Rhodopirellula baltica SH 1: one gene and its partner. The main gene of each other region encodes a partner of the protein of the gene in region 2 in a complex. Links are inferred from orthologs where the notes say so. Each region holds a gene or a part of one and is shown on either strand. Other genes may lie near its edges.

What was found.
Region 1: the proteins of hisH (region 2) and hisF are in contact, whole or in part, in a crystal structure (PDB 6RU0), measured with the Thermotoga maritima proteins. The link is inferred for Rhodopirellula baltica SH 1 from one-to-one orthologs. Residues at the interface, in WP_004080484.1 of Thermotoga maritima: Asn15, Arg18, Arg22, Arg117, Leu118, Pro119, His120, Met121, Gly122, Trp123, Asn124, Asn134, Gly135, Tyr136, Tyr138, Val140, Tyr158, Glu180, Lys181, Ser182, Ser183, Lys184, Ile185; in WP_004080486.1 of Thermotoga maritima: Met1, Leu2, Ala3, Arg5, Ser40, Glu41, Asp45, Glu46, Ala70, Glu71, Ile73, Asp74, Ile75, Pro76, Phe77, Asp98, Lys99, Ser122, Gln123, Glu161, Thr195, Leu196, Asn247, Arg249, Glu251.

The regions. Positions count from the first base shown.
Region 1 is NC_005027.1:5,450,384-5,459,535, reverse strand. The notes cover bases 3,701-6,694. They hold hisF (imidazole glycerol phosphate synthase subunit HisF), read right to left. Parts: upstream 5,595-6,694; coding sequence 4,806-5,594; downstream 3,701-4,805. Other genes in these bases: dnaN (DNA polymerase III subunit beta), read right to left, coding at 6,289-6,694; RB_RS20820 (DUF721 domain-containing protein), read right to left, coding at 5,897-6,292; purH (bifunctional phosphoribosylaminoimidazolecarboxamide formyltransferase/IMP cyclohydrolase), read right to left, coding at 3,701-4,691. In the rest of the region: RB_RS20845 (sulfatase family protein), read right to left, coding at 1-539; RB_RS20840 (sulfatase family protein), read right to left, coding at 536-1,990; indole-3-glycerol phosphate synthase TrpC, read right to left, coding at 2,322-3,101; more of purH, read right to left, coding at 3,120-3,700; more of dnaN, read right to left, coding at 6,695-7,611; divalent-cation tolerance protein CutA, read left to right, coding at 7,912-8,292; RB_RS20800 (kelch repeat-containing protein), read right to left, coding at 8,702-9,152.
Region 2 is NC_005027.1:5,016,551-5,025,569, reverse strand. What follows is about bases 3,155-6,015. They hold hisH (imidazole glycerol phosphate synthase subunit HisH), read left to right. Parts: upstream 3,155-4,206; coding sequence 4,207-4,824; downstream 4,825-6,015. Other genes in these bases: RB_RS19170 (sugar phosphate isomerase/epimerase family protein), read left to right, coding at 5,599-6,015; RB_RS19175 (hypothetical protein), read left to right, coding at 4,857-5,414; RB_RS19185 (RecQ family ATP-dependent DNA helicase), read left to right, coding at 3,155-3,958. Outside these bases: RB_RS19190 (cadherin domain-containing protein), read left to right, coding at 1-1,951; more of RB_RS19185, read left to right, coding at 1,970-3,154; more of RB_RS19170, read left to right, coding at 6,016-6,618; RB_RS19165 (bile acid:sodium symporter family protein), read left to right, coding at 6,624-7,652; RNA repair transcriptional activator RtcR, read right to left, coding at 8,206-9,019. UniProt on the Escherichia coli protein: IGPS catalyzes the conversion of PRFAR and glutamine to IGP, AICAR and glutamate. The HisH subunit catalyzes the hydrolysis of glutamine to glutamate and ammonia as part of the synthesis of IGP and AICAR.

The DNA of each region.
Region 1 (9,152 bases), 430 kb from region 2 along the record:
GCATCGCCTTTGTTCCAAGGTGTGTGAGGTTCGTTGGAACATAAGAACAGGCAGAACGGTTGTTCGGTTTCAGAGCACGCTTTCACGAACTCTTCCACCGCCTCAAAGTCGGGGTTGGAGTTGCCCGGCAACTGCTCCCAATTGAAAACCGATGGTGGTGCGATGTGTCGTTTCCCACTCTGTGCGACCTGATAACCCAATGGTTGCAGGAACTGAACCACGCTATCGGTTCCTTCCGGGACAAACGTGTGATTCGGGTAGGCACCTGATTTCACCGGGTACTGACCGCAATAAATGCTGTGCCGGGTTGGCGAGCACATCGCGACGGATTGGAAGCAACGGGTGAACCGCATTCCTTCATCCGCCAACGCATCGATACGTGGTGTGTGGGCTTGGCCACCGTAGCAACCAATATCTCGAAAGGTGCAATCATCGGCGATGACAAAGACCAAGTTTGGCTGTTCATTCGCTGTCGCAGCTTTTCCCATCAAGAAAAGCGAGACAACAAAGACCGATAGCGAGAATAACAACCGAATCATGAGTTCACCTTCTTTCGCCAAACAGGGCGAGCATTCGCCGTGATCTCTTCGTTCAATTCTTCCATGCGAGCATGCATTTTCTGCACGCGTTCGGGTTGTTGTTCAACAAGGTTATTCTTCTCACCGATGTCCTGTGACAAATCAAACAGAAAGACCTTTGGTTCGGGCTTCGGTCCCTTCGCATTCGGACCTCGACGCGCTACCTGTCGCAGATATTTCCAATCGCCCATCCGAATACCTTCAAGCACACCATGTGCGGAATAGAAGACGAATTCATCCCGGGCAGACTCGTCCGATGTGAAAGTCGACGTCAAGTCGATCCCGTCGATCTTTCGATCGTTCTCCAGTGCGACGCCCGTGAACGAAGCGATGGTGGGAAGCAGGTCCATGTTGGTCGCGAAAGCGTTGCTGGATGTGCCCGCAGGAATGCGTCCTGGTGCCCACATGATGCAAGGCACTCGCTGGCCTCCTTCAAACGTGGTGCCTTTTCCGGCTCGCAAGGGACCGGCACTTCCGCCATGGTTTTTGAATTGCAACCAAGGTCCGTTGTCGCTGGTGTAAACGATCAGCGTCTTTTCTGACAAACCAAGATCACGGACGGTTTGAACCAGACGCCCCACTTCCGTGTCGATGTGCTCGATCACGCACTTGTATGCATTTTGTGGATCGGGATCGTAAACGTCCTCCGGCACATACAAAGGAATGTGCGGCATGGAATGAGGCAGGTACAAGAAGAACGGTTTGTCTTGGTTTGCTTCGACAAACTCGATGGCCCGATCCGTGTACCGGCGGGTAACGGTCCTTTGATCAACGGGCAGTTCGATGATCTCTTCATCTTGCACCAACGGTGTGTTCCACAGAGTCACCGCAGAGGACTGGTCCGTCCAACGATCATCCGACGACATCTTGCCGAGTCGTTTGTTGTCGGGATGATTCATGTCATTGGAATACGGAATCCCATAGTAAGAGTCAAAGCCGTTGGATGTTGGCAGCGTTTCCTTGTGGTGACCAAGATGCCATTTGCCAACGCAAGCGGTGGCGTAACCGGCTGACTTCAAATGGTCCGCGATGGTGACCTCATCCGGATGCAATCCATAAGTGCTCTGCGGGAACAAGACATGCTGATGCAATCCAACCCGCTTGGGATAGCAGCCCGTTAGCAACGCCGCTCGCGAAGGCGAACACACCGAACACGCTGAGTAGAAGCTGGTGTAGCGACGTCCTTCGCTGGCCAAGCGATCAAGGTTTGGAGTCTTGATATTGGGTGAACCATAACATCCCAAATCGTTGTAACCTTGATCATCGGTGAAGATCACGATGACGTTGGGCTTCTCGGTCGTGTCGGTCGACTCAGCAGCCGAGCTGTGGCTACCAAGCAGTGCGAGAAACCCCGCGAGGCCGAGCACAATGGATTGGCAGCGAGGAATCGGGAAAGCGCTTCTGGATGACATGAACTCGCCTTGCAAAGGAGGGAGGACGGTTCCTGCCAGGCGAAGGAACCGGTGGGCTGCGGTCCATCATAGCCACTGCTGCCAGACGAAGCAGCAAAGGATCGTGCCTTCAGACCGCACATCCACGACGGCCCCCTCCGGGGCGTCGATTCAACGAGTGAGGTAGCGGAACTCGCCAAGAGTTTCGGCCTGCACCGTTATTCGCCGAAAGTCTTGGCGACTTCCGCTACGGCCAGATGCGTCAGTAATAAAATCGACATCCTCCGGGGCGAATGCGCGTGAATAGCGCCGAGAGAGCCCCGAGACCCACCCGCCTTGATCCACGACCTCCTCAGCTGGCGAGCAACGCCTTCGTAGCGATCGTGATGTCGGGCTGACGCATCAGCGATTCGCCGACCAAGATGGCTTTGATGCCGCCGGCTTTCAACATTGCGACGTCGGCCGCGGTTCGGATGCCGCTTTCACCGACCACCAATCGGTCCGAAGGAATGTCCGCCGCCAAGCGAACACAGTGTTGCAGATCAGTTTCGAAAGTTCGCAGGTCTCGGTTGTTGATTCCAACCAATCGGGTCTTGGTTGCCAGAACCGGAGCCAGGTTCTCAGGCTCGTAGAGTTCGATCAGCGTTTGCAGGCCCAACTCGGAGGCTTGCTCATCCATCTCGATCAATTGCTGAGGCGAGAGACATTCGGCGATCAACAACACCGCATCGGCACCGGCGACGCGGGCCTGCAGCAGTTGATAGGGATCGACGATGAAGTCCTTGCGAAGGATTGGCAAATCAACTGCCGAGCGGACTTGGCGGAGATAGTCCAATGAGCCTTGGAAGAAGGGTTCGTCGGTGAGCACGCTGATGCAAGCGGCTCCCCCGTCTTCGTACGACTTGGCGATCGTTGGTGGGTCGAAGTCTTCGCGAATCAGGCCGGCGGAAGGACTGGCTCGTTTGACTTCGGCGATCAAGCGAACTTGATCGGTGGCCGCGAGCGAACCGTGAAAGTCTCGGCACACGGGAAGATCCTTCGCCGCCGCGACGAGTTCCGCGGCGGGCACGGAAGCTTGATCACGCGCGATGACTTGGCGGGTTTTTACCAGGATGTCGTCGAGAATCGTCATCGCAATGCTATCGGTCGATCAGTGTTTGAAGTGACGACGACCGGTGAAGACCATCGCGATTTCGTGTTCGTCACAGGCGGCAATCACTTCGTCATCGCGACGCGAACCGCCGGGTTGAATGATAGCCAGCACGCCCGCTTTCGCGGCTGCTTCGATCGAATCGGGAAAGGGGAAGAACGCATCGGACGCGAGAATCGATCCTTCGGAACGCTCTGCGGCTTTCTTGATCGAGATCTCGACGCTGTCGACGCGGCTCATTTGGCCGGCACCCACGCCGATCAACGATGTGTCTTTGGCCAGCACGATCGCGTTGCTCTTCACATGACGAACCATTTCCCAACCAAAGGAAATGTCGTCCCACAGGTCATCATCGACGGGTGTTTCCGTGACGGTGTTCCACTGCAAAGGTGAGCTGACCATGCGGTCGGCGTCTTGCACCAACATGCCGCCGCTGATGAATCGCCGCGACACTTTGCGAGCGGGTTCGTCCAAGCGACCAACTTGCATCAAGCGAACGTTGTCTTTCCAACGCGGTTTGGTTGTCAGCAGCCCGACCGCACCGGCTTCGAAATCGGGTGCGACGATGGCTTCGATGAACAATCCGGGCTGACACAAAAATTCGGCCGTCGCTTCATCGAGCGTTCGGTTCATGCCAATGACGGAACCAAAGGCTGACAGCGGGTCACCAGCCATGGCTTTGTCGACCGCTTCGGAAAGAGTGTCACCGGTTGCAGCACCACAGGGGTTGTTGTGCTTGATGACAGAGACCGCTGGTTCGGCAAAACCGCGAGCGATGTCGAGAGCGGCATCGAGGTCCAGCAGGTTGTTGTAAGACAACTCTTTGCCACTGATCTGACGAGCCGACACCAAGTTCGCGGATCGATCCGACGAATCGGAATACAACGCGGCTCGTTGGTGCGGGTTTTCGCCGTATCGCAACTGGGTTTTGCGTCGTAGTGACACGTGCATCGAAGCGGGGAACTCGCCGCCCACCGCATCGCCTTGCATGTAATCGGCGATGGCTCGGTCGTAGCCGGCGGTGTGATCGAATGCTTCGGCGGCGAGCTGAGTGCGTAGCTCGTCGGTGGTTCCGCCCAACGTTTCCAGTTGATCGAGAACGTCGCCGTATTGCTCGGGACTGGTAGCGATCGCGACATCGCCATGGTTTTTCGCAGCCGCTCGCACAAGGCTGGGGCCACCGATATCGATCTGCTCGATGCATTCGGCTCGAGTCGCACCCGAACGACTGACCGTTGCGGCGAATGGATACAGATTCACGACGACCAAATCAAATGGCTCGATGTCATGATCAGCGATCGTGTCCATGTGATCATCGAGGTCGCGACGAGCCAAGATGCCAGCGAAAATTCGCGGGTGCAGCGTTTTGACGCGACCATCCAGCATTTCCGGAAAACCGGTGTACTCGGCCACATCTTCGACCTTGATACCGGATTGTTCCAAGTGGGCACGAGTCCCACCGGTGCTGTAGATCGTGACTCCAGCGGCGGACAATCCGGCGGCAAAATCTGCCAGCCCCATCTTGTCGCTGACACTGATCAATGCGTTACGGACGGGGACCACATCAGACACGGTAAACGACTCGGTTCAAGAAAACGGTTGAAAGCCCCACAGCAGCTTCCGGCAACTCAAACCGCCATGTTCCTTCCCACCGCCAAGACGGTCAAGGCACCGTTGACGATCCGTTCATGTGGCGAAAGGCTCTGCGGGCATCCGAACCCGAATTCCAGCCTCGGCCATGTGCTGTTTGGTCGGTCCGATTGGGTGGGTGCCAAAGTGGAAAATGCTGGCCGCCAGAACCGCGTCCGCCTTCCCATCGCGAATGGCCTCGACCAAGTGGTCCGGATTTCCAGCTCCTCCACTGGCGACCACTGGGATCCGCACCGCTTCACTGACCGCTCGGGTGATCGGAATGTCATATCCGTCGCAAGTACCGTCGGCGTCCATACTGGTCAGCACAATCTCGCCGGCCCCCAGTTCCTCGACTCGTTTGGCCCACTGGACCGCTTGCAGCCCGGTCGGTTTGCGACCGCCGTTGATGTGCACCTCCCAGAATTCTTCGCCGTCTTTTTGGACTCGTTTGGGATCGATGTTCACCACGATGCACTGACGCCCGAATCGATCGGCGGCTTGGCGGATGAAGTCGGGGTTGGTCACGGCTGACGAGTTGATGGACACCTTGTCGCAACCGGCCGACAACAACGCTCGAACATCCTCGACCGTTCGCACGCCACCGCCCACGGTCAGCGGCATGAAAACCTGTTCTGCGGTACGGCGAACGACATCCAACAAGATCGCTCGTTCTTCGTGGCTGGCGGTGATGTCCAAGAACACCAATTCATCGGCCCCTTCGGCTTCGTATCGCCGAGCCACTTCGACTGGGTCACCGGCATCTCGCAAGTTCACAAAGTTGGTGCCTTTGACGACGCGTCCGCCATGGACATCGAGGCAGGGAATGACGCGAGCGGAAAGCATGGGGAATCCAGTGGAAATGGCGGACGAGCAGGGCGGTGCTAAGCGGGTACGCTGGAATGATTCGGGTTGAATTCCGTTAGCCGTTCGGGCATTCGCCCCGGTTCAGTGCGGGAACCGTGGCTAACGCCAAGCGGCTCACGTACCCGATGACACCTGCGTACCTGCTTATCAACGTACCCAATCGGATTTCAAAAACGCAAGGATGCCAGCCGGTCAGGACAGGTCACTTACTCGTCGGCGGCATCGACCGCGGCCTTGCTTCCGCTGCGGATCGTGATTGCTGGAACAACCCAAACCTCGGACTACTCCGCTTGGACCTTGAAACGCAGATCCTGGATTTTGGCTTGCGGGTGTTCCTTGGCCAACTTTTTCAAGATGCGGCGTTTCTGAAACGTCAGCTCCTGCATGACGACGCTGTCGACCGCGTAGATCATCAGCACGCCGCGTTGCAGTTTGCCGACTCGAAACGAAGAAGCGATCGAAGCATCGACGGCGGATTTGATTGTCCCTGTCAAAGCTGACTCGGCCCCGACGGAAGCGTATCCGCGTCGGCTCATCAATTGAGAAATCAGACTGCCGATTTTTCGCGGTCCGCCGGATTTCTCTTCGACCAGTTTGGGCGGCAGGCGTTTTGAAGAATTCGCCCCGCGACTGGATTCACCGCCGGATGGTTTAGGCGGTTGTCCCATGGCGATCACCGATCACGAGCCATCGGCATGATGACGTAAGCGTACCCGTCGTCGGTCTGCAGCAGAGCGGGTGACTTCGCCGATTCGATTTCCATCACGACGGTCGACTCGTTGTCCATCACTTTGCAGAAATCGGCCAGGTAACGATGGTCCATTGTCAACGTGATCGACTCACCGTCGTAGGCGATCGGCAATTCGATTTGTGATTCACCCAGGTCGGCGGTTTTGGCTTCCAGCTTCAACGTGCCGTCGGCGAAAGTGAAGTCGACTCCGCGGCTGTCCAGGTCGGTCACGATGGCGGCTTGGCGAAGGGCCGCGAACAAGGGCCCGACGACCACATCGATCTGAATCGCGTTTTCTCGTTGGGGCAAAACCTGACGCCAGTTCGGATAGCGACCTTCGACCAAACGGCTGCTGATGACCGCCCGTGGGGTCCGGATCAGAAGGTCGTTTCCACGAGAGGCGACCTCGACGAAATCGTCCTTCTCGCTCAGGGCTCGTTCGATCAATCCGATCGCTCGCGTCGGCACGATGGTGGTCATTCCACTGGTCGCGTGGCCGCCAACCGATTCGCCGGTGCCTTCCATTCGGGCCAGTCGCCGGCCGTCGGTTCCAACCGCGATGACGGAGTTTTCTTCCATTTCCAAAAGCACACCACCGAGGGCGTAGCGGCTGCTTTCGGAGTCGGTCGCAAAGACGGTCCGGCGGAGCATTTCGCGAAAGGTGCGAGTGCTGATCTGGTGGTACTTTGACTCGTCGAATTCGTGGACGCTGGGGAACTCATCGGGGTTGTTTCCGGGCAAGCGAAACTTGCTCCGGCTGCCCGAGATTTTGATGCCGGCTTCATCGGTTTCGATCGTGATCGTCTCGTCGTTGCTCTCTCTCAGAATCGGCCCGGTTCGGGCCACTGGCAGCAGAGCCGTGCCTTCGGTTTCAACCTCGATTCCCTCGCTAACGTCCAACCGAATTCCGACCTCTTGGTCGGTCGCCATCAGCGTGATCTTGTCGCCCGCGGCGGTCACTTTGACGTTCTGCAAAATCTCCTTCGGCGATCGGCTCGGAGCAATCGATGCTGCGAGGACGAAAGCGTTGGCGAGGATGTCTCGTTGGCAGGTGATCTTCATCGGAGCGATTGAAAAAAGAGACAGGGCAGGAACGCCGACAACCGCCGGCCGAGCCCCACATGCTTCGCGGCAAACACGTTGCTCAGGGCGGTCCAAGTTGTAACGCGATCGCTTCGGATTGGCATCCCCTGAAAGCTCCACCGAAGGCCCCGATTCGAACACGACCCAAAACCGCATGTGAGCTTGGGCGGTTCTTCCCAGCATGTTTGCTATCAAAACTTACTAATTTAATTACCGTCGTCGTCGTAATGTGTGGACGCCGAGTGTCTGAAAGCGTTGTTTGAAACTCAAATGACCCCGCGAAACACGATCAAAACAGCGACTAAAGCATTGTGGATAACCTGTCGTTTGGATGTCTCAAATCTGTCTGAAGTTGGACCGACTTCGAACACACCCAGACAGTGACTTGCCAATGGCTGCCAAAAGTCAGACATTTTCAGACAGACTTCAGACAGTGAAATGACAGGTTATCCACAGGCGTTTTTGGGGTGAAAACGAGGGTCGATGAGCACAAAAAAAGAATTTGAGAACGACCCAAAAAAGTCCATTTCGAGGACGTTCGATGGGCCTCGTCTGACCGTTTTGTGGACGACCGTGCAATCTTCCGAGCAGGCGGAAGCGATCGCGAAGGGGTTGCTGCGGGAGCGTTTGGCAGCATGCGTGCAGATCGATTCACCGATCATCAGCCACTACGTTTGGGACGGCCAGTCCTGTTCAGAAAAAGAGTTCCGAGTGGTCATCAAAACCATCTCCCAACGAACCGATCAGGTGATCGATTGGTTGGCCCAGAACCATCCCTACGACGAACCTCAGATCGTCGCCTTGCCGGTCGAGAAGGCGTCGCCGGGATACGCTCGATGGGTCGACGAATCAACGTCGGAGTGATCGCAGATGGGCTCCGCTCAATGGCCCCTTGCCTCTGACCAATGGATGGAGGCTCGCTGAAGAAGTCGTTCGTTCGGCTGGAACTGAACGGCGACGTTGATGCACCAAAAACGCCCTCTCGGGCTCTCGAGGTCATGCAGTTTTCAGCATTGGCTTACCTCTCCCGAAACGAAGTTTGGGAAAGGTTGAGCGACGCCGTTCAGGCGTACGCGAGGGTGAGGGCCGAGCAAGGGAAGCGGCGCGGATTGCCCTCCCCGGAATTCTCGCTGAACGCTCGAATCCCGACCCTCCCCAACTGCGTTCAGGAGGGTGATTTCAACCTCGCGAGTACGGCACTTGAAAACTGCACGACCTCTCTTGGTGGAGGCCAGCAAGGGCAGCGTGGCTGAGCCGAAGTTGGCCGCTCAGGTCACTTCGAATCGCCGATTTGGATGGCGTCGATGGAGGTGAATTTGCCCTCCTGCATGTTAGCTCCACCGAGCATCACCAACCGGTCGTCAGTGGTGGGAAGCATGCGGTGAAAGAACCGGGCCGGTTCGACCTTCGCGACCGTTTCCCAGACCTGTCCATCGGCTGCCAATCGGTGAACAAATCCGTCCAACGTGGTGACGTACAGACGACTTCCAGCGGCGAAAGCGGAGGACCCAAAACCAGCCATTCCGGATCCGGGCAGCGATGGTGCCACCGACCAAGTTTTGGCTGACGGGTCGTAAACATCAACCCGGGTGGTCGGGCCGCCTTCGGATCGCATGCCACCGACGACGAACAGTTTGCCGTCATGAGCAGCGACGCTGATCGCTCGTCGTTGGAAGGGGGGCGTTGCGACGGGTTGCCATCCCGAATCGGGGTTGGTCAGGTTC
Region 2 (9,019 bases):
CATCACGATTTCGCTGCGAGATATCAACGAGGCTCCAGTGGTGCAGGACACACCGCTGGTGGTCACGGAAGATGTGCCGGCGGGTTCCGCGATTGGACGCGTCAAAGCGTTTGATCCCGACGTCGCATTCCGTCAACAGTTGTCGTTCGAACTGGTCGGCGGCGAAGCCCAGAATGACTTCAGCGTTGATCCGATCACCGGCGTGGTAACGTTGCTGAATGCGGATAGTTTGGATTTCGAGAACAACACGCAGCGAACCCTGTTGGTTCGAGTTAGTGATGACGCTGCGATTCCTGCAGAAAGCATTGTTGAACAGCGAATCTTAGTGCTCAACGAGAATGACCGGCCGACGATCGCACAAACACAGTTCGCTGTGTCGGAAGACGCAACGGGAGAGTTGTTCCGCTTGGAAGTCGACGATCCCGATGAAGGACAGATGCATCAATTCGAAGTGGTCGGCGGAGTCGCGGCCAACTTCGTTCGTGTCACCCAGGAAGGTGCCGTGCGGTTGTTGCCCGGTGCGGAATTGGATTTCGAAACATTCCCGAATATGACATTGCGAGTTCGCGTCAGCGACAATGGTGGCCCGCCATTGGCCGAAACGGTGAACGTCCAGATTTCCGTTTTGGGTGTGAACGAACAACCGAAACTGCAACCGTCGGTGGTCCAGTTCAACGAGGGCAGCGTACCCTCCGCGGACCAACTTTTGACGCTGGTGGATCCGGAACAACGACCGCAGGATCACAGCATTGAACTGCTGGACGGTCCATCGAATTCATTGTTCGAGTTTGTTGCCGGAACCGGCACTGATGCGGGAACCGGAACACTCCGAATCGCGTCTGGAGTGGAACTGGATTTTGAGGATCAATCGGTCCACCAATTGAGCTTCCGAATCACAGATACTGTTGATAGCTCGGTCGCACCATTCACGGCGACGTTGTTGGTAGAAGTGCTGAACCGAAATGAGAATCCCACGATTACCACCGAACGTGTTGTTGTTTCGGAGGTGCCGTATCCAAACGGTGCACCCACCTCGAGCGACAATTGGGTGATTGTCGGGCGGATCGGTGTGGCTGATCCTGACGGCGATTTGGTGACAACCCAATTGGTCGGTGGCACCGGGTTTGCCAACTTCGACTTGGATCCCAATTCGAGATTGCTTCGGGTTCGTCCGAACGCTGTCTTTGATGTCGATGCACCTGACGCACCGGCACAAACATTGGTGATTCGAGCGGACGATGGAACCGCAACGACGGATCGCACCATCACAGTGCAAGTCAACAACGTCAACGAACCACCCGTGTTTGACATGGCGATGGCCGATGCAACTTTCCAAGACCGGTCGTTGGTCAGTGGGCAATACCTGGAATTCCAATTGCCCGATAACATGGTCAGTGATCCAGAAGGCGGAAACTTCTCGATCCGCATCTTTGGTCAATCGGGTACCTTGCCGAGCTGGATGAAGTACGACATCGAAACACAAACGCTAGTTGCAACACCGGGACCATTCGACACTGGTGTCTACAACCTGACGGCTCGTGCGTTGGAGTTTGGGCCTCGGCCACTGGCCACGGATGTGCAGTTCACTTACACGGTCGGGTTGGGACAAACACCATTCCAAAACGCTCGCAACCGTTACGATGTCGATCGAAACCAATCGGTCGCCCCTTTGGATGCACTGCGGATCATCAACTACCTCGAAGCAAACGGACCCGGTCGTTTGGAGCCCGGAAACATGCAGTCGTTCCCGGGGTACCTGGATGTTTCGGGCAACGGTGAAGTGACCTCATTGGACGCGTTGATGGTGATCAACGAGATCAATCGTCTGGAGGAAGAAAACGCTGGGGCCGAACCGGTTTTGGTCGAGATTTCGGCTGACGACTTCTTGCGTCGCGAAGACGCGGTAGACGAAGTTTTGGCGGCTGAATTCGATTCCCCCTCGCTGTTCTGAAGGAAGTAACGGGTCACGATGGAAGAAACGGGCACGGACGCCGAGAATGCTTCCATCGATCCAAGCATGCTTTCAACCCGCTGGGCAATTGCTGAGCGGGTGTTGAGTGATGCGTTTGGTTTTGATCGTTTGCTGCCGCCGCAGAAGAAGGTCATCGAGCGACTGTTTGACGGTCGCAACGTGGTCGCGGTGATGCCGACGGGAAGTGGCAAAAGTTTGTGCTACCAACTGGTCAGCCAATGCTTGCCGCACCTGACAGTGGTTGTTTCACCCTTGGTCGCTTTGATGAAGGACCAAGGCGATTCGCTGAAACGACGGGGCATTGAGGTCGCCAGGCTCGACCATTCCGCCTCGCCGCAGGAACTTCGTTTGGACTTGAAACGGGTTCGTTCGGGCCACTGCAAGTTGCTGTATGTTTCCCCAGAACGCTTTTTCAATGAGCGTTTTCGTGCGGTCTTGGGTGAGACACCGATTTCAATGTTGGCGGTCGACGAAGCCCACTGCATGAGCGAATGGGGGCACCACTTTCGGCCCGATTATCTTCGGTTGCCGGACGTGGTGGAGGAGCATAGCATCCCGCAAGTGTTGGCGCTGACAGCGACGGCACCTCAACGCGTCGTTCGCGAAATTCGATCGGCGTTTGGGTTGGAACGAACTGATGTTGTGAAGGTCCCCACGCATCGATCGAATTTGCATCTGCAATGCACACAGGTGACTTCCCGTGAGCGGGACGAGCGGTTGCTGGAACAGCTTCGGAAGGCAGCGAAGTCACGCAGCAAGGGTGTCACGATTGTCTATGTCACTCGTCGCCGGACCGCCGAACAACTGGCCGAGTCGCTCAACGAAGAGGGCCTTTCTGCGATGGCCTACCACGCAGGGTTGACCAGCGAACAGCGTGATTCCATTCAGCAGTGGTTTTTGGAATCCAACAACGGCATCTTGGTCGGCACGGTGGCCTTTGGCATGGGCGTGGACAAACCCAATGTTCGCCGAGTGATTCACTACAACCCTTCGTCGTCGTTGGAAGGGTACAGCCAAGAGATTGGACGAGGCGGCCGGGATGGCAAAGCGACCCAATGTCAAACATGGTTGGTTCCCGAAGACCAAATCGCGATTCGCAATTTGCCGTGCAGTGACTGGCCGACGAAAGAGTCCGTGGAACGTTTGTTGGATCGGTTGATCGGCCAACCGGATTCGTTTTATCTGTCGCTCGGCAAGCTGGCTTGGGAAGTGAACTTGTCTTCTGGAGTGGTCGGCACGTTCATGATTCAGTTGCGGCAGCGTGGGCACCTGGAGTTGCTGCCGGCTCGGTATGACGTTTATCGCGTCAAACCAAGGTGCGACATTTCGGAAATCGTTTCGCGAAGTGACGCGATCGATCCGGAGGCGGTTTCCGCGATTGTTGCCTCGTTGGTCAAAGCCAAGCGTGCGTACCGGGTCAATTTGGTGGTGGCGACGCGTCAGTATCGTGTGCCTCGAAACCGCTTAGTGGCGGCGCTCGAAGAGTTGTCGTTGTCTGGAGTCATCGAGTTAGAATCGTCCGAACTGATGCATGGGTACCGCTGGGTGGAACGAATCGCTCGGCCCGCAGCGACGGTGAAGCACTTGTTGAAACGTTTTGACGCGTCGATGGAGGCAACCCAGCAACGCATCGATTCGATGATGGAATTCATTGCCTGCAAGGAGTGTTTGCCAGTCGCGATGGCGGCTCATTTCGGTTCACGCCGTTCGCGTCCCTGCGGGAAATGCTCGACTTGTCGCGGCGAGGGGCCGTGGGATACCCAGTTGAATCCACCTGATTCGATTGGAGATTCGGCCCAAAGAGCGATGACCGATGCGATCGCGGAATATCCCGACCTCTTTTCAGATCCGATCGATCAGGCCAAATTCCTGTGTGGCTTGTACACGCCCGCTTTCATGCGTTTTCGTGTGAACCGGCATTTTGGCTTTGGTGTCTGTGAATCTGTTCCCTTCACCACCGTTTTGGCGGCGATGAGGGCGAACTGATTCTTGGCGGTCATCCGCTCGCCGGCTGTTGATTTACTGAGCCGTTGCGGAGGTACCCTTGGTTCCATCACCAAAAAACCGGGGCTAACGCCCGTCGGCTAAAGACTGAGTAAATCAACCTGTCGTCGCACGTCGGGTTAGGACTCGCAAGCTGATGTTGTAAAACGACCGATGGCACACGATTCTCTTGACTTTGTTCTCTCGTCACCACATTCCCGCGAAACCGCTTTTTTTTAAGACTGGCACCCATGATCACCATCGTTGACTATCAAATGGGAAACCTCCGCAGTGTCCAAAAGGCGGTGGAACGTTCGGGCGTGGAGGCGGAGATCACCAGTGATGCTAGCCAGATCGCAGCGGCCGAGCGATTGATCCTGCCGGGTGTGGGAGCGTTTGGGGATGCGATTGGCGAGATTCGTCGCCGCGATCTGGAGAAGCCGATCAAAGATTTCATCGCTTCGGGCAAACCCTTTTTGGGAATCTGCCTGGGGCTGCAGATGCTGTTCGAGCAAGGCTTCGAGGGCGGCACCCACGAAGGGCTCGGCGTGTTGGGCGGCGATGTGGTCGCATTCGAATTGCCCGCCGAGTTCAAGGTCCCACACATGGGTTGGAACGCGGTCGATGTGAAGGACGCCGGTGCCGACCTCGGGATTCAATCCGGAACGCATTTCTACTTTGTCCACTCCTATTTCGTTCGCCCGGCCGATCCATCGGTGGTCGCATTGACATGTGATTACGGTGGCGAGTTTTGTGCCGCCGTGCGTCGTGGCAATTTGATGGCGACCCAGTTCCACCCCGAGAAGAGCCAGGGAGACGGACTGCGATTGATGCAGCGTTTCGCGACCGCGCCGGTCGAAGTCGCCTGATTCATTCGCCATCCAACCACGAGCACACTCGCATGTCTTCTTCCATCTCGACGCCTCCCGCCCACCAGTTGCAAACCGAAAATGGGAGTTTGCAAATCCGGTTTGAGTGGCAACAAGATCGCTACGCCCACATCGTTCGCTGGCAGTCCGAAACGGGCGAGGTTGCCGAAGCTCGCAGCGTGGAAGGTTCATCCGATCAGGATTGGCCCGCCTCGCCAGCACTTCAGCAGTTGTCGACCGAAACCATCGAAGGTGTGCCGACGATCCTGGGAGTCGGCTGTGCCGGCAGCAGTCACTTCAGTGTCAGCGTGCAAGTGTTGGAAAAGGCGGATGCGGAGGAGAGCGATTCAGAATCTCCCCGCGTTCGATTCGATTGGGCAGTGAGAATGTCCGCCTCGGATGCCAAGGAGCATCCCGTTGCCAATTTAGGAACCCAGTACGCGGCGGAAAACATGCTCGCGACATCGTTGTTGGGGCAAACCCAATCGGTTCGTGATTCGGACTCTGATGGTGGAATACGGTTCGTGCCGGATCAATCCGCTGGTGGTCCAACGCGGCAGTGGAGCTACGATCTGCTCGGGGCGACTTAGGGGTTTTGTAGTGGAAGGGCGGGAGCTCTCCGGTGACGCGGAACCGGGCGGCTCGCGCCGCTCCGCTAAGAGGGGAAGACCGGGCGACTCACGCTGCTCCGCTGGGAGCGAACGCAAAGCAACCGACCGTTTGGTCTTCATTTGAAATACACTGTGGGTTTTCATTCCTCAGGATGCTGCCTCGATGTCGAACACCTTTCCTCGTCGCCAAGCGTTGTTGGCGGCCTCAACTGTCGCCGCCGCACTGCCCGCCTCGCAACTTTTCGCGTCCGAGTCACCCACGACGCTGACGGCGGCGAAATCGTCGGTCGACGCGATTCCGACGCCACCGCTGGCAATGAACACCAGCACGCTTCGCGGACACAACTTGACCGTGCCCCAGCAAATCGAGGTCGTTTCCAAAGCTGGGTTTGATGGGATCGAACCATGGATTCGCGATCTGCGAAGCTATGTCGATGGTGGCGGCAGCGTTTCTGATTTGAAGAAACAACTCGACGATTCAGGATTGAATGTTGTCGGCGCGATCGGTTTTGCTCGTTGGATCGTTGACGATCCGGCGGCACGCCAAGCTGGTTTGGAGGAGGCCAAGCGGGACATGGAGTTGGTCGCTTCGCTCGGCGGCAAGCAAATGGCCGCGCCTCCGATCGGCGTTCATCGAAAGGAAGAACTTGGTGATGGTGGTGCGCCGTCGCTGGAGACAATCGGTGAACGTTACCGGGCGATTTTGGAGCTTGGCGACACGATGGGAGTGACACCGTTGCTGGAGCTTTGGGGTTTCTCGCCGGTGCTGCATCGGTTGGCAGAGTTGGCTTACGTCTCGACGGCGGCGGCTCACCCGTCCGCCGCGGTGCTGCCGGATTTCTATCACATTTACAAAGGCGGCAATGACATGTCGTCGCTGGGCATGATCGAAGCCTCACGCATGCCGCTGTTCCACATCAATGACTATCCCGCTCAGCCCGGCATCGATGTGATCGCCGACAAAGATCGCGTGTACCCGGGCGATGGAGTGTGTGACTTGGTCGGCACCATTTCCATGTTGCTTCGCAACGGATTTGTTGGCACGTTTTCGTTGGAGTTGTTCAATCCGACTTATTGGAAGCTGCCCGCGGAAAAGGTCGCCGCGGAAGGTTGCCAGAAATCGCGTGACGTGATCGCGAAAGCGGTCGAAGCGGCCCAGCAAGCCTCGGCCGCGCAGGCTTGAACTGAATGAAACCACTTTTGGCCTGGGGACGACGGCACGGGTTTCTTCTGACGTTGGCGGTCTTGTTCGCGATTGGATTCACCGCCGCTGATTACCTTCGACCGGTGGCGGAGCAGGACTGGCTTCGCAGTGCGGTGGTGTTCGCCGTGATGTGGGCCTCGGGCATGACGCTGCCTTTGCGTTCGGTGACCGATGCGGTGCGGAGACCGACCGCGGTGTTGGCAGCGGTCAGCCTGAACACAGTGGCGGTCCCTTTGGCCGCATGGTGGATTGCAGGATGGATCGCACCAGAATGGAAGTTGTCGTTCTATGTGGCGTCGTTGGTGCCATGCACGCTCGCGTCGGCGATGGTGTGGACGCGTCGAGCTGGCGGTGACGATTCGATCCCGATGTTGACTACGGTCGTGACCAATCTCGCCTGCGTCGGTGTGATCCCGCTGGGATGGTGGTTGGTTTCGGACACCGAAGCGGTGGCGGAGCTCACTCGCGGGCTGCAGGAGATCGGGGCAGCCGTTGGTGGCGACGGATCGGGTGGTCAGACACTGGCGAGCCAGGCGATCAAGCTAGGATTGGTGGTGGTGGCACCGTTGACATTGGCCCAGTGCATGCGGCATTGGGGATGGGCCGAGTGGGCCGATCGAGCCAAGCCGACTTTGTCCTGGGCAGCTCAGGGAGGCATCCTGATCATGGTGCTGTTCGGCGCCGTGACCACCGCTGACAAGTTGGTTTCCATCACCGAGGAAGACGGCGTGGCCGTGTTTGCTCAACTGATTGCGGCCGCATCTGTGATTCACTTGGTGTGCTTGTTGATTGGGATCCTGTTCACGCGTTGGATCTTAGGCCGGGGGCGCGAGACACAAATCGCGGTGGGTTTCTCGGCCAGTCAGAAAACGCTTGCGATTGGCCTGCAAGCGTCCATGGACCTGGGAGTCAGCGTGTTGCCAATGATCGTTTACCACATCACTCAGTTGGTCTGGGACACGGTGGTCGCCGATGCTTGGTTGGCGAAGGGGAACAAGGATACGGCCGAGTGATGTACGGTTAGCAGGCTGTTGATTTAGTCGCATACCGAATGACAATCATCAGCCGTTGGGCGTTAGCCCCGGTTGGCGTCTAATCAACCGCCGCTAACGCGGTGCGGCTCAATAATTCAACAGCCTGTTAGGTCTTGTGTGAGCCGTTCGAAACTTGAGATCTCCACCGCCTTCTGCAGTGCGTGTATTTTCAGTCACCTCTCCCCCGACGAAGTTGGGGGAGAGCAACAGCGATATACTAGGTCGGAGCAAGCGTTCAGCGAGATCCGGGTGAGGGGGTCTCGCGATTTGTGAAGCCAAGTTTGCTGTGCATCGCCCCCTCACCCGAACAGGGCCTCGATCGGCCCGTTCGACCTCTCCCCCAGCTTCGCCGGGGGAGAGGTGACGCATTGATTTAAACCAAGATCTGCGTCTGCCAGAATCATTGCACCTCGAAGGGAGCCAAGAACAGCAAGCGACTCGCTTAGCGGTGCGGCGCGAGCTACCCGGTGAGGAACCGGAGGGCTCACGCACTGTCTTGACGGGGATGGCAGGCTGGAAGCCTATCCCACGTTCAGAGCAGCTCATCCCAGCTCAAGCCGAAGCGTTGCAGGTACTTTCGCAATCGGTCGGCGTCGTTGGGTTTTGCCTTGGCTTTTCTTGAGACCGCGAACAAGGTGCGGCCGGCTTGTGATAGCGATCGGCTTTGGCGGCAAACTCGGATGACCTCGGCGAGCTGCACGCGGTCGAAATGATCGAGCTGTGCGATTTGCGAATCATCCAAGCAACTGGTCAAGACGTCGTCGTCACCGCGAGCGTCCGTTGTTTGCCAGCTTGATCGCAGTCGGGCGATTTCTTCGGTTACCAAGTCGATTGTGATGCGCCCGCCTTCGGCCAGCGTTCCCATTCGGGTCACAGCCGCATTGAGATCACGAAAATTCGCGTTCCAAGGAGTCGCTGGATCCATGGCAAAATCAAGGAACGCTTTGCGAGCCTCTTTGCTGATCGTGATCTTCTGGCCATTGTTGCGAGTGAATTGTTGCAGTTCGTAGTCCAGGTTGGGATCGATGTCAGCTCTTCGTTCGCTCAGTCCGGGAAGTCGAAAGGACCAAAGGTTGATCCTTGCCAACAAGTCTTCACGAAATTTTCCTGCACTGACTTCGGCCATCAAATCGCGATTCGTTCCCGCGATCAATTGAAAGTCGCTGTGGATGCTTTGGTCGGAACCAACTGGTGTGAACTCCTTCTCTTCGATCGCACGCAACAACATGGCTTGTTCATCGAGTCCGAGTTCGCCGATTTCGTCGAGAAACAGCATGCCTTCATCCGCGGATTTGAGCAGTCCCGCACGGGCGGAGTTCGCCCCGGTGAAAGCTCCTTTGGTGTGA